3 regions of the Photobacterium toruni genome follow, and region 1 is predicted to be linked to each of the others. Evidence: predicted binding sites of a transcription regulator. Region 1 holds the regulator's gene; each other region holds the start of a gene.
What was found. The regulator PurR, encoded in region 1, represses purine synthesis genes. The targets are predictions, from matches to a motif close to TNANGNAAACGTTTNCNTNA.
Positions count from the first base shown of each region.

Region 2: OC457_RS05440 (NupC/NupG family nucleoside CNT transporter) is a predicted target of PurR. The motif match lies at 2,362-2,381, and genes of this name have one in related genera.
Region 3: pyrD (quinone-dependent dihydroorotate dehydrogenase) is a predicted target of PurR. The motif match lies at 1,928-1,947, and genes of this name have one in related genera.

Region 1 is NZ_AP024854.1:1,297,211-1,301,126, forward strand. It holds one part of gene OC457_RS06175 (IS630 family transposase) at 1-129, shown strand, start outside; one part of gene OC457_RS06175 (IS630 family transposase) at 131-706, shown strand; gene OC457_RS06180 (TfoX/Sxy family DNA transformation protein) at 861-1,448, opposite strand; gene purR (HTH-type transcriptional repressor PurR) at 1,819-2,823, opposite strand; gene OC457_RS06190 (hypothetical protein) at 3,538-3,916, shown strand, end outside.
Region 2 is NZ_AP024854.1:1,138,293-1,142,208, reverse strand. It holds gene OC457_RS05450 (DUF805 domain-containing protein) at 133-519, opposite strand; gene OC457_RS05445 (hypothetical protein) at 538-813, opposite strand; gene OC457_RS05440 (NupC/NupG family nucleoside CNT transporter) at 915-2,096, opposite strand; gene OC457_RS05435 (LysR family transcriptional regulator) at 2,402-3,316, opposite strand; gene OC457_RS05430 (phosphate ABC transporter substrate-binding protein) at 3,619-3,916, shown strand, end outside.
Region 3 is NZ_AP024854.1:1,520,828-1,524,743, reverse strand. It holds gene pepN (aminopeptidase N) at 1-1,261, shown strand, start outside; gene OC457_RS07145 (DUF2835 domain-containing protein) at 1,379-1,597, shown strand; gene pyrD (quinone-dependent dihydroorotate dehydrogenase) at 2,114-3,124, shown strand; gene rlmKL (bifunctional 23S rRNA (guanine(2069)-N(7))-methyltransferase RlmK/23S rRNA (guanine(2445)-N(2))-methyltransferase RlmL) at 3,751-3,916, shown strand, end outside.

The DNA.
Region 1 (3,916 bases):
ATTCTCAAAGAATTTGATAAAAACTACCACCCAGATTCTATCTATTATCTACTTAAGCGCATGGGCTTTTCGTGGATAACATCACGGTCAAAACATCCAAAACAATCACAGCAAGCTCAAGATAATTTTAAAAAAATTTAAAATTGAAACGATCCTTAAGATCCCAGGACATATAGCGCTCGATAAGGTCGATGTATGGTTTCAAGATGAAGCAAGATTTGGACAACAAAATACCACTACCCGTCTTTGGGCTGAACGAGGAACTCGACCAAGAGCGATAAAACAACAGCAGTTTGAATATGCTTATCTATTTGGTTCGGTGTGCCCAGCAAGAGGAGTTGGTGAGGCGTTAGTGGTACCTTGGGTAAATAAAGAAATAATGACTGAGCACCTTGCTCAGATATCACGAACCACAGAAAAAGGTCGTTATGCTATTGTAGTGATGGATGGTGCAGGCTGGCATACTGACGATATTGCTAATCCGTTTAATAATCTCAGCATCATCAAACTTCCACCATATTCCCCAGAACTTAACCCAATAGAACAAGTTTGGAGTTGGTTACGACAACACTATCTCGCTAATCAAAATTTTTCTGATTATAACGACATTCTCGATAAGGTCTGCCTTGCATGGAATCAGTTTAATGAATCGGCTTCACGCATCACTAGAATGTGTTCAAGAGATTGGATCAACCTGACCAGTTAATTTTCCAGATTGGTATTACTATTCAATTGTAGCTAAATACTAAGCTTGATAGGAATAGCTAAATCGGTTTGTAAATGTATATGCGGAATAAATTAAAGAGGCACAGGGCCTCTTTATTCTTAAGCGTCACTTAGCCAGTTGACGAATATATTTATTATAGTTTAGCTAGCAGTTCATTGCGTCTGCTTTCTGGTATTACTGACCAATGTTGGCCATGTATAGCGCCTTCCAATGCCCATAGTAATTCCAAACTTAAAGATGCCTCTTGTATTTTTTGTAATGCTTTATAAGCGTCGAGTGCACCAATATTATGGAGTTGTTCAATCGTTTTAATACCTACTTTTTTAAGCATCCTTTCATTTGAAAGGCGTAGGTTTGGTAAATCTTTTATTCTATCAGGAGTGCAACATTCTTTTGCTTTTTTGTCAGCTTGTGCTGCCTTAAGAGAATAGTTTGCTTGTTCTTTGATTTTTTCAGGTTGTTCCCACCATTCATCAAGAATAGCATAATGTTTTGTTATGACGGGAAAACCGCGCTTTTCATATATATAGGGTTTCAAACCCGCTTGTTTAAATTCCTCTTCATTTTTTGCATTTGCTCTGAGATGGAGTTTATTATTAACGACTAGTGCGAACATTGTCTCACCAGCGAAAATACCAAAACCGCCAAACATGGATCGCGATTTAATATCCCCTAAATGATCTAATAGCTGTAATGAATTTTTTAATATTGGTTTGTCCATACTTCTACTCGGTGAATAAATGAGTGTCACCTAACATTAAAGTAGCTGTAAATTAACTTTGTATTATTAAAGTTATTTACGAGATAAAATTTCTACTTTAAATCATCCATGTATTACTTTATAAATAATATTATCAATAGTGAAGTATTATTTATATCTTGTAAGTCTTTTGCTTACTATTATATGTATTTACGGGGTTCATTATATTCGATATTTTAACAAGATGACTTTGAATATTAATAGTGACTGGTGAATCTGTGATATTGTTCATGTTTTTACGGCGATGACAATTTTGAAAGCGCTGAGAGTTGAATTGAGGTGTTAGAAAAAAAGCCAATATAAATATTGGCTTGATAAGTAGGTTGTCGTATTAGCGTAAATCTTTTACCGACTTGCGCTCTACAATTGCAGGCGCCATTTCAAAAATTTGACGTTCATGATCTTTGTTCTTCATTCGCTCCATTAAGATTTTAATGGCTGTTTTACCTAAACGACGTTTCGGCTGATGAATAGTCGTTAGTGGTGGCGCGAAGTAAGGGGCAAGATCAATATTGTCGTAACCAATAATAGAAATATCACCAGGAACGCGTAATCCTGCTTGTTCAAAGGTACTAATTAGTGCCATTGCCATGATGTCATTGAAGCAGAAAATAGCCGTTGGACGCTCTGCCATAGCAATATATTTTTCAGCTGCTTTCACCGCAGAGTCACACTCAAAGTCACCTTCAAGGATCCAGTCTTCATTAACGGTTAAGTTAGCTTCTGCCATGGCTTTATTAAAGCCCTTTAAGCGTTCACGACAAGTAGATTTATCTGTATGGCCAGACAAACACCCAATACGGCTATGACCATGCTCGATAAAGTATTTAGTCGCAATGTAGCCACCTTGTTCAGCATTATCCTGAATTTTATCGGTATGCGGGCTTTCTGGACCCCAGTCCATTATCACCATTGGCAGGTCTTTTTGACGCTCAAGCAGATCCAATAATTTCTGATCAAGATCGGAACACATTACTAATAAGCCATCAACACGCTTTTCCGCAAGCATGCGTAAGTAATCATATTGCTTAGAAAGGTTACCTTCCGTATTACATAAAATTAGCGTGTAGCCTTCACGGTAACAATACTCTTCAACACCATGCACAACTTCAGCAAAGAAAGGGTTAGTTGATTTAGTTACCAACATACCAATGGTGCGAGTGGTATTACATTTTAGACTGCGAGCAACAGCACTTGGTGCATAATTGAGATCTTCAACGGCTGCCAGTACTTTCTTCTGTGTTGCTTCTGCGACAAAGCGTGTTTTATTGATCACGTGTGAAACTGTTGTCGTTGAAACACCAGCCATACGTGCAACATCTTTAATGGTTGCCATATTTATTCTTCTAATAATGGGTGCTAGAGATGTTTCTAGCTAATCGTGAGGTACCAAATTGAGTAATTACTGAGATGAATATAATTCAATGTTTTTAGGTAAAGTTTCTCGTTAATTATTCAATTTGGCACCGATAATGTGTCTATTGCATACTTAAATAGTATTAACACCAAAAGCCGCATTTATTCGCGGCTTTTATAATTATTACATGTTTTTCAAGTGTAATCGCTTGCGTTCACATTTTACTGAGTGTTACGCGTAGTGCAACGTTTCAATTGTCTGGGAGTAAATTATTTGACAACTATCAACAAAAAATCGTAATTTTCAGCAAATTTAATGGAATTTACAACCGACATTTAAAAATATGCTGCACTTTAATACTATGATAGTAGGTAAGGATAGTTATGAACAGAAACGTCTCAATTATACACTTGATTAACTATTTAAGGCTGTCTTTGGTTAGTATCTTATGGTTGAAATGCCAGAACAGAAGCGGTAATTACACTCAGTGGGTACCATTAAGCGCAATGATTAAATTTATTTTGGTTGTTATTAATGACGGGAAGTGTCGGTTTAGGGTGTTATAGCAGACTCTAGCGACGGTAATATTTGAGAAGTTGATCCCGATCATCGTAATTTAGAGCGAAACTTGAACTCAAGTAAATACCTGTGATAATTAGTTTATTACATTGCTTATTTATTCGGAACAATATGATGACGGAAGAACATAAAAAGGGTATTTGGTTTGCTTATATTGCCAGCTTTCTAACCCCGTTTACTTTATTATTGTCAGGAATTATCGCCATTATTTATGCTGGTTATAAACTTGATAAAGGCGCTGATGAAGTTGCCTATAGCCATTACTACACTATTATTCGTAGCTTCTTTTTGTTTTTAACCTTCTTTGTAGTGTTAGGCGTTTCTGCAGCAACAACCACAGGAATGATTGCTGGTGCTGAATATTGGGTACATAGTGATCTTCTAGCGAAGATATTGAGCATATTACCTTTTGTTGGCGGTGCGATTGCTATTGTTGCAATAGTGGTATGGTTTGCCAAGATCGTAAATGGAATGAAATTGCTTAGTCAAAATA
Region 2 (3,916 bases), 160 kb from region 1:
GGTCAGCTAATAGCATCATACTAAAGCACATTGTTCAGGAATGGAATGAATGATTCTATTTCTGTTTCCATTCCATAAAAAAACCCAATCCGAAGACTGGGTTCAATGTATTTAATCAAGATATCAATAGATTTAAACACTTAATGTTGAATTATCATTCTGTTTAGGATTATTACCAAAGCGGTTGCTGCCGTCGGTACTGTTTTGCACCATAAAATAAAGCAGAACTAAAATACCAACAATCGGAATTAGCATAATTAATGCCCACCAACCAGTACGATCTTGATCATGTAAACGACGAACAGTAACAGCCACTGTCGGAATAAAGGCAAAAGCTGCATATAACGCCGCTAATACACCATACCCTTCCATTACTGTCGGTAATTGCAATGTCGTATCAACAAGGCTACATGCCATGCTTATAAATGCGTTAATTAAGGTAAAAAACCAAAATTCTTTTCTGCGTGAACGCCCTTGAAATTGAGCATATTTACTAAGAACTAAAAAATACCAATTCATTCTTTTTCCTTGTTAATATTAATAACGCTTAATCCGAACAACTTTCATTATCTCAAATTCTAAGCCAGCAACAACGATTGTATCAACATAATAAGTCATATTTACTTTTGCACCAGTTAGACTTTTATATTTTGATTTTCGTTTAAATTTAAAAGGTACATTATAACCATCAATCATCAATGAGTGCTGTATCCATTCACCATCATCTCGTTGAGTATGAGAATACACCGTTAAGCCCTCACTATGAATGAGTTGTTCGTGCTTAGCAATGAGCTTATCGCTATCAGATTTCATTGATTATTCTCCCAATTATTTTATTGATGCTTTTTTCTAGATGCAAAAACAGAGAGCTAGGCTCTCTGTTTATTTTAATCGTGTACTTGAATATATTACTCTTAAAGAGGAAGAAATAAACCCGCTAATGTTGCACTCATTAAATTAGCTAAGGTTGCAGCAAAAATAGCTTTCATGCCTAAGCGTGCTATTTCCGGACGACGTTTAGGAACAATACCGCCTAATCCGCCCATCAGCATTGCAATAGAAGTTAAGTTTGCAAAGCCACACAAAGCAAAAGTGACAATTGCTTGTGAGTGCTCACTTAATTTAGCTAACGTTTCAGGTTTCATTAACTCAGCAAATGCAATGAACTCATTAACAGCGATCTTTGTACCAATAAGACTCGCAGCAGTGGTTGCTTCCGACCAAGGCACACCAATTAACCAAGCAACAGGCGCAAACAAGTAACCAAAAATCAGATTTAAGCTAAGATCGTTGATACCAATCCAATGGCCAATATGTTCTAACCCACCATTTACCATTGCAATTAAACTAATAACCGCTAATAGACTTGCGCCAACGGCCATCGCAATTTGTAAGCCACTTAAAGCACCACGAGAAGCCGCATCGACTAAGTTAACAGGTTCATCTTCTTCACCGTCATCTTCTTCTTCCATGCTGTGTACGCCTTCAGTTTGTGGCACGATCAATTTTGCCATCATTAATCCAGCAGGAGCAGACATAAAACTTGCAGCGATAAGATATTTTAGTTGTACTCCAAGTCCGGCATAACCGACCATAGTACCACCAGCAACAGAAGCTAAACCGCCAACCATTACTGCAAATAATTCAGAACGTGTCATTCGAGCTAGGAATGGACGAACAACCAATGGTGCTTCTACAGAACCAACAAAAATATTTGCTGTTGCAGACATAGATTCAGTACGTGTCGTGCCGAGTATACGCTGTAATAAACCACCAATGCCGCGGATCACCCATTTCATGATGCCCACGTAATATAATACGGAAATTAATGCTGAAAAGAAGACAATAGAAGGTAAGACATTAACCGCAAAAATAAAGCCTAGTTTAAATTGAGCTAACTGCCCAAATAAGAAAGATGTTCCTTCGTGGCCATATTCAATAACGCCAGATACTGCACCAGATACACTATTTAGTACCACACGGCCAACAGGTACATAAAGAATAAAAGCGGCAAATACAACCTGAATACAAAAAGCACCAAGTACACTCCGCCAGTTCACTGCAGATCGATTTTCAGAAAATAAAAAACCTACCATGAAAATTATAAATATACCGAGTATGCCGATGAGATAATGCAAAGTTATTCCCCAATGTTTGGTGTAGTAAACGATTGCGGAAAGAGTGTATTCATAAAAAAAAGTGTGACAAGGATCAAATTGTTACTGCAAATAACAGAAATCTAACAAATCACCGCTAAATTGCATTATTTTCAGTCTAAGCAAACGAATTTCGTCGTATTAGTTCCCCTGAGGGATACTATTACCCCCAATAATTACAATTTGAAACATTTATCCCCGCTTTTAAGCCAACCGTTTGCGTAAGATCGCTGTTTTTTACATCATTACCATTTACACGTAATATTACCAATATCTATATGACGACGAATAAACTCGATAAATAGATTTACTTTGTTAGGTAAAAATTTATGTCTTGGGTAAACCGCATAGAGCGGCATATGTTGAGTTAGTTGCCAATCGGGCATCAGCCTAATTAACTTACCTTGACGGATCTCATCAGTTAATAAGTATGTCGCTAAATAGCCAATACCATTTCCCGCAATCGTCGCATCACGAACAGCGTCTGCAGAGTCAACTCGATAATTACCTGTAACTTTAATATCCTGATTTTTATTTTGTTGACTAAAACTCCAGACGTTATCTTTGCGTTCACGACTAAAATAAATAATACAATTATGTTCTGTTAGGTCACTTGGTTGATAAGGCACACCATGCGTTGCTAAATATTCAGGACTTGCCACCAGCACAAAATCACAATTACTCAAATGACGAGCCACAAAACCTTCGGGTGGTGAGTCCATAAATCCGATCCAAAGATCGAGCTGTTCTGCGATTAAATCAACCCGATGATCAAACAAACTTAATTCTAAATTAATTAATGGATGCTGAGCATGGAACTCATTGATATAAGGGGCAACATGATTAGAAGCAAAAGATTGTGCAATCCCCACACGTAACAGACCTTGAGAATTATCTTCACTCCCTAACAGCTCACTTTCAGCTTCATTTATCTCTTCCACTACTTTTTCACAGTGTTTCGCAAATAAACGTCCCGCTTCTGTTAATGCAAAAGATCGGGTTGTGCGTTGCACCAATTGCACGCCAAGTCGTAATTCAAGCTGTTGAATCAATTTACTCACTTGAGTACGAGAGATATCAAGTAATTGTGCTGCTTTAGTAAAGCTTTGCTGTTTTGTTAGTGCGTTAAAAACAATCATCTGCTGGGCTTTTTTTAACATCTACAACCTTTATTTCTAATAAAAAATCATGATAACTAAGATACGTTAATCTTGCTGTTATCGTAAGATTACTTCTAATTGATAGTATATGTTATCTCGTTATTTACTGAATCCTGATTCTTTCTATTCATTCGCAATAACATACAACAATCGAATATTTGGCTACATAATTCTCTGTGTTTTATTACAACATTCATAGAGTGTTCAAACTTCTGAAACATTATTGTCATATAACTTTTCTACTCTTTGTCGTGTTCATTCAAACCTATTGGCGTTTTGCCCAACAAGAAAGGATTAGGAAAATGAAAACAAAGATTATCGGCGCAATTGTTGTTGCAAGTTCATTTGCTGTTAGTTCTACAGCGTTTGCTGGCGAGACTATCTCTGTTGTAGGTTCTAGCTCTGTTTCTCCACTCATGGAAGTATTGGGCGAAACATATGCAAAATCTAACGATACCAAGGTAGAAGTTCAAGGTCCTGGATCATCAGCTGGTATCCGTGTTGCTCATGATGGTTCAGCTGATTTAGGAATGTCATCTCGTGGTTTAAAAACAACTGAAGAATCTCCCCAAATAAAAGAAGTTGTGATTGCTCGTGATG
Region 3 (3,916 bases), 220 kb from region 1:
TACGGCTTATGACGCAGACGCTAAGAGTTACGCTGTCACTATTAAACAGCAAACTCCTGCAACAGCAGAGCAAGTTGAAAAACAGCCGCTGCATATTCCTTTTGATATTGAGTTATACAATAGCAAAGGTGAAGTGATTGCTTTACAAATGAATGGTCAACCTGTTCATAATGTACTGGATATAAAAGAAGCCGAGCAAACCTTTGTGTTTGATAATATTGCAGAGCAGCCTGTGATTTCAATGTTGCGTGAATTTTCAGCACCAGTGATCTTAGAATATGATTACACTGATGATGAGTTAATTTTCTTAATGGTTCATGCGTCAAATGAATTTGCTCGTTGGGATGCAGGACAAATGCTATTGGCGAAATATATTCGTCAAAATGTAACCCAAGTACAACAAGGACACGCTGTCACTTTACCTGATGCTGTTATTGATGCGTTCCGTGGTGCCTTACTGGATGAAAATCTTGATCCTGCGTTTATTGCTGAAATGCTAACACTGCCAAGTGAAAATGAAATTGCAGGTTGGTATACAACGGTTGATGTCGATGCCATTAATCAGGTTGTGGGGGCATTTACACAATTGCTTGCATCTGAAATGGAAGATGAGTTTAGTGCCATTTATCACAGCTTAACTCAAGCGCACTATAGTCTTGAGCATGCAGCAATGGCTCAACGTGCATTGCGGAATAAATGTTTGTCGTACTTAGCATATACTGCGCAAGGTGAAGCACTTGTTGCTGCGCAATATAAAGCGGCTGACAACATGACTGATACTATGGCAGCAATGTCAGCAGCCAACAATGCTCAACTAGATTGCCGTGCAGAACAAATGGCTGATTTCAGCAATAAGTGGAGTCATGATGGCTTAGTCATGGATAAATGGTTTATGTTGCAAGGTACCAACCCTGCGGCAGACGCATTAGAAAATGTGCGTCATACTATGAATCATCCGACATTTAGTTTGAAAAATCCTAACCGTACTCGTAGCTTAGTGGCTGGTTTTAGTGTTAATAACCCAGTACATTTTCATGCTAAAGATGGTTCAGGTTATGCATTTTTAACTGAGATTCTAACGATTTTAAACACCAGCAATCCGCAAGTAGCAGCTCGTTTGATCGAGCCTTTACTTAAACTTCGTCAATATGATGCTAATCGTCAACAATTGATGAGAGAGCAACTGGAAAAATTAGCAGCGATGGATAATCTAGCTAAAGACTTGTTTGAAAAAGTACAAAAAGCACTTGATCAAAAATAAGCAATTGATGATGTAACGTGATTATAAATGAAGGCCAGTGACCGATAATCGGCACTGGCTTTTATTTTATTCTATCGTTTTAAATATCTTACATAACAATAAATGAGGGAATTTGTTATCCGCAGTTTTACGTTTACCATTAATATGAGTTACAACCTTTTCCTGCAACATTATTCAGGGGCCGCCAGTAGTGTGGTGGTGTTAACTGATACTGGCTTAAAGCTTCAACTTCCAGCGATAAAATTACGAGGGTTTTTAACTCATGCTGGCATCTGTGGGAAATTTCGCGTCATTGTCAATAGTGATAACAAACTTGAGGTTATCGAACGTCTTTAATTGTATTTTTTGTTTTGTTTCTAATCGTAGCTAAGAATGGACAATATTCAATTAATGCGTGCTATTTCATTAAGCTGGCATTATTCGTCATTCGATAAATGCCATCATTAGCCTCGTTTAATTAAAGCTGGTGGAATTAAATAGAAGCAAAAGTAAGGGGGGGATACATCGCCATTATTATTTATGTGTATGGCTACGTTTTGTGTACTTATTTTTAAAGCTTAAAGCTAAAAGCTAAAGTGATGGTTTTTCTTCTATCGTAAATAAAATGTATTAATTGATGTTGATTATGTAATAGAAATGCTTTGAAAATGTATATTTACTCTTGGCGTACGAAAACGTTTGCTTGTAATTACCATAATTTAAAAATTAAGCGACTTATAAGCCATTGTAAATATTGATATAAAATCTAAGTCTATGTTTTATTGATAATAATCAAGTGAATAGGGATTGTATTTAGCCTTATAACTGTGAATAATACCACCCCGTTTATACGGGATTTTTAATGGAGTTATAATGTTATATCGCATCGCACGATCCGCTATTTTCCAGTTGGATGCAGAAAAAGCACACGACCTCGCTATTCAGAATTTTTCTCGCTTTACTGGTACTCCACTTGATCTCTTCTATCGTCAACATGTTCCTGAGCGTCCTGTTGAAGTTATGGGTATTATGTTTAAAAATCCTGTCGGTCTAGCTGCAGGCCTTGATAAAAATGGTGAATGTATTGATGCATTTGGCGCAATGGGATTTGGTTTTGTTGAAGTTGGTACTGTAACACCACGCCCTCAGTCAGGTAATGATAAACCGCGTTTATTCCGGTTGATTCCTGCTGAAGGTATTATTAACCGTTTTGGTTTTAATAACCTTGGTGTTGATAATCTGGTTGAGAATGTAAAGAAATCAAATTATGACGGCGTTATCGGTATTAACATTGGTAAGAATAAAGATACGCCAATTGAAAAGGGTGCTGAAGACTATTTAATCTGTATGGAAAAAGTTTATCAGTACGCAGGTTATATTGCTGTCAACATCTCATCACCAAATACACCTGGATTACGTTCACTACAATATGGTGAAGCGTTAGATGATTTATTATTACAATTAAAACAAAAACAAACTGAGCTTGCTGAATTACATGGCAAGTATGTTCCATTGGCACTTAAAATTGCGCCTGATCTTGATGACCAAGAAATTGTTCAGGTTTGTGAGTCATTAATACGTAATAAGATTGATGGCGTTATTGGTACTAATACCACACTAGATCGCTCTTTGGTTGAAGGTATGGATCATTGTGATGAAATGGGCGGCTTAAGTGGTCGTCCATTACAAAATAAGAGTACTGATGTTATTCGTAAAATGGCAATTGCTTTGAATGGCGCATTACCGATTATTGGTGTTGGTGGTATTGACTCTGCTATGGCTGCACGTGAAAAAATCCAAGCTGGTGCACAATTAGTTCAAGTCTATACGGGCTTTATCTACCAAGGTCCACGTTTAGTGAAAGACATTGTTAACGGTCTTTAATGTGATTATGTGATGTAACCTTATTATTAAACCAAATTGGGCATGATGTTCAGTTTGGTTTTTTTATGCCGTAAATGACCCTTTTAGCCCTTTAATTACCTATTCCCATCTTATTTATCCACCATTATTTCTTGTTCGGCGATATCCTTATCAAGGTGTCTCGTTATCGAATGTCTTTTGTTTAACCCTCCTAAATTTAATTCCGTTTGTTGCTGGTGGGCTAATCCCTAGATTATTCTTCTTACTTCAATTTTTAAGTTGTATGTGTTTTTATCTATATATTATTTAATGCACCATTATTAATGAAATTGTTATTAACGCTTTTTAAATCAATACATTAATTATTATTTTTTTGTTGGTAAGTGTTTTTATGACATTTTTTTATGTGGTAAATGCGATTTTTCAACATCTTGTTTCCTTTCGGGGATAGTAATGATGATGACGATAGAGAAACACTGCTTGCTAATATTTACGCTGTATTTATGTTCAAATAACAGGGATAGCCTCTTGTTCGAAGATTAAAGGCTGCTTTTTTTACCTAATTAATTAATTGATTGTGGTAAAAACGAGGTATTTAATGTGATTTCAGTTATAATTCGACGCAATATTAGTGTGAAAAGAACGCCATGAATCAATATTTAGCGATTACTTCCCGCGGCCTAGAAAACTTGCTTGCGGATGAACTAGAACAATTAGGTGCACAAAACATTCAAGTTGTGCATGCCGGTGTCCGTTTTAAAGCCGATCAAGCAATGGCTTATCGTTGCTGTCTATGGACACGTATTTCCTCTC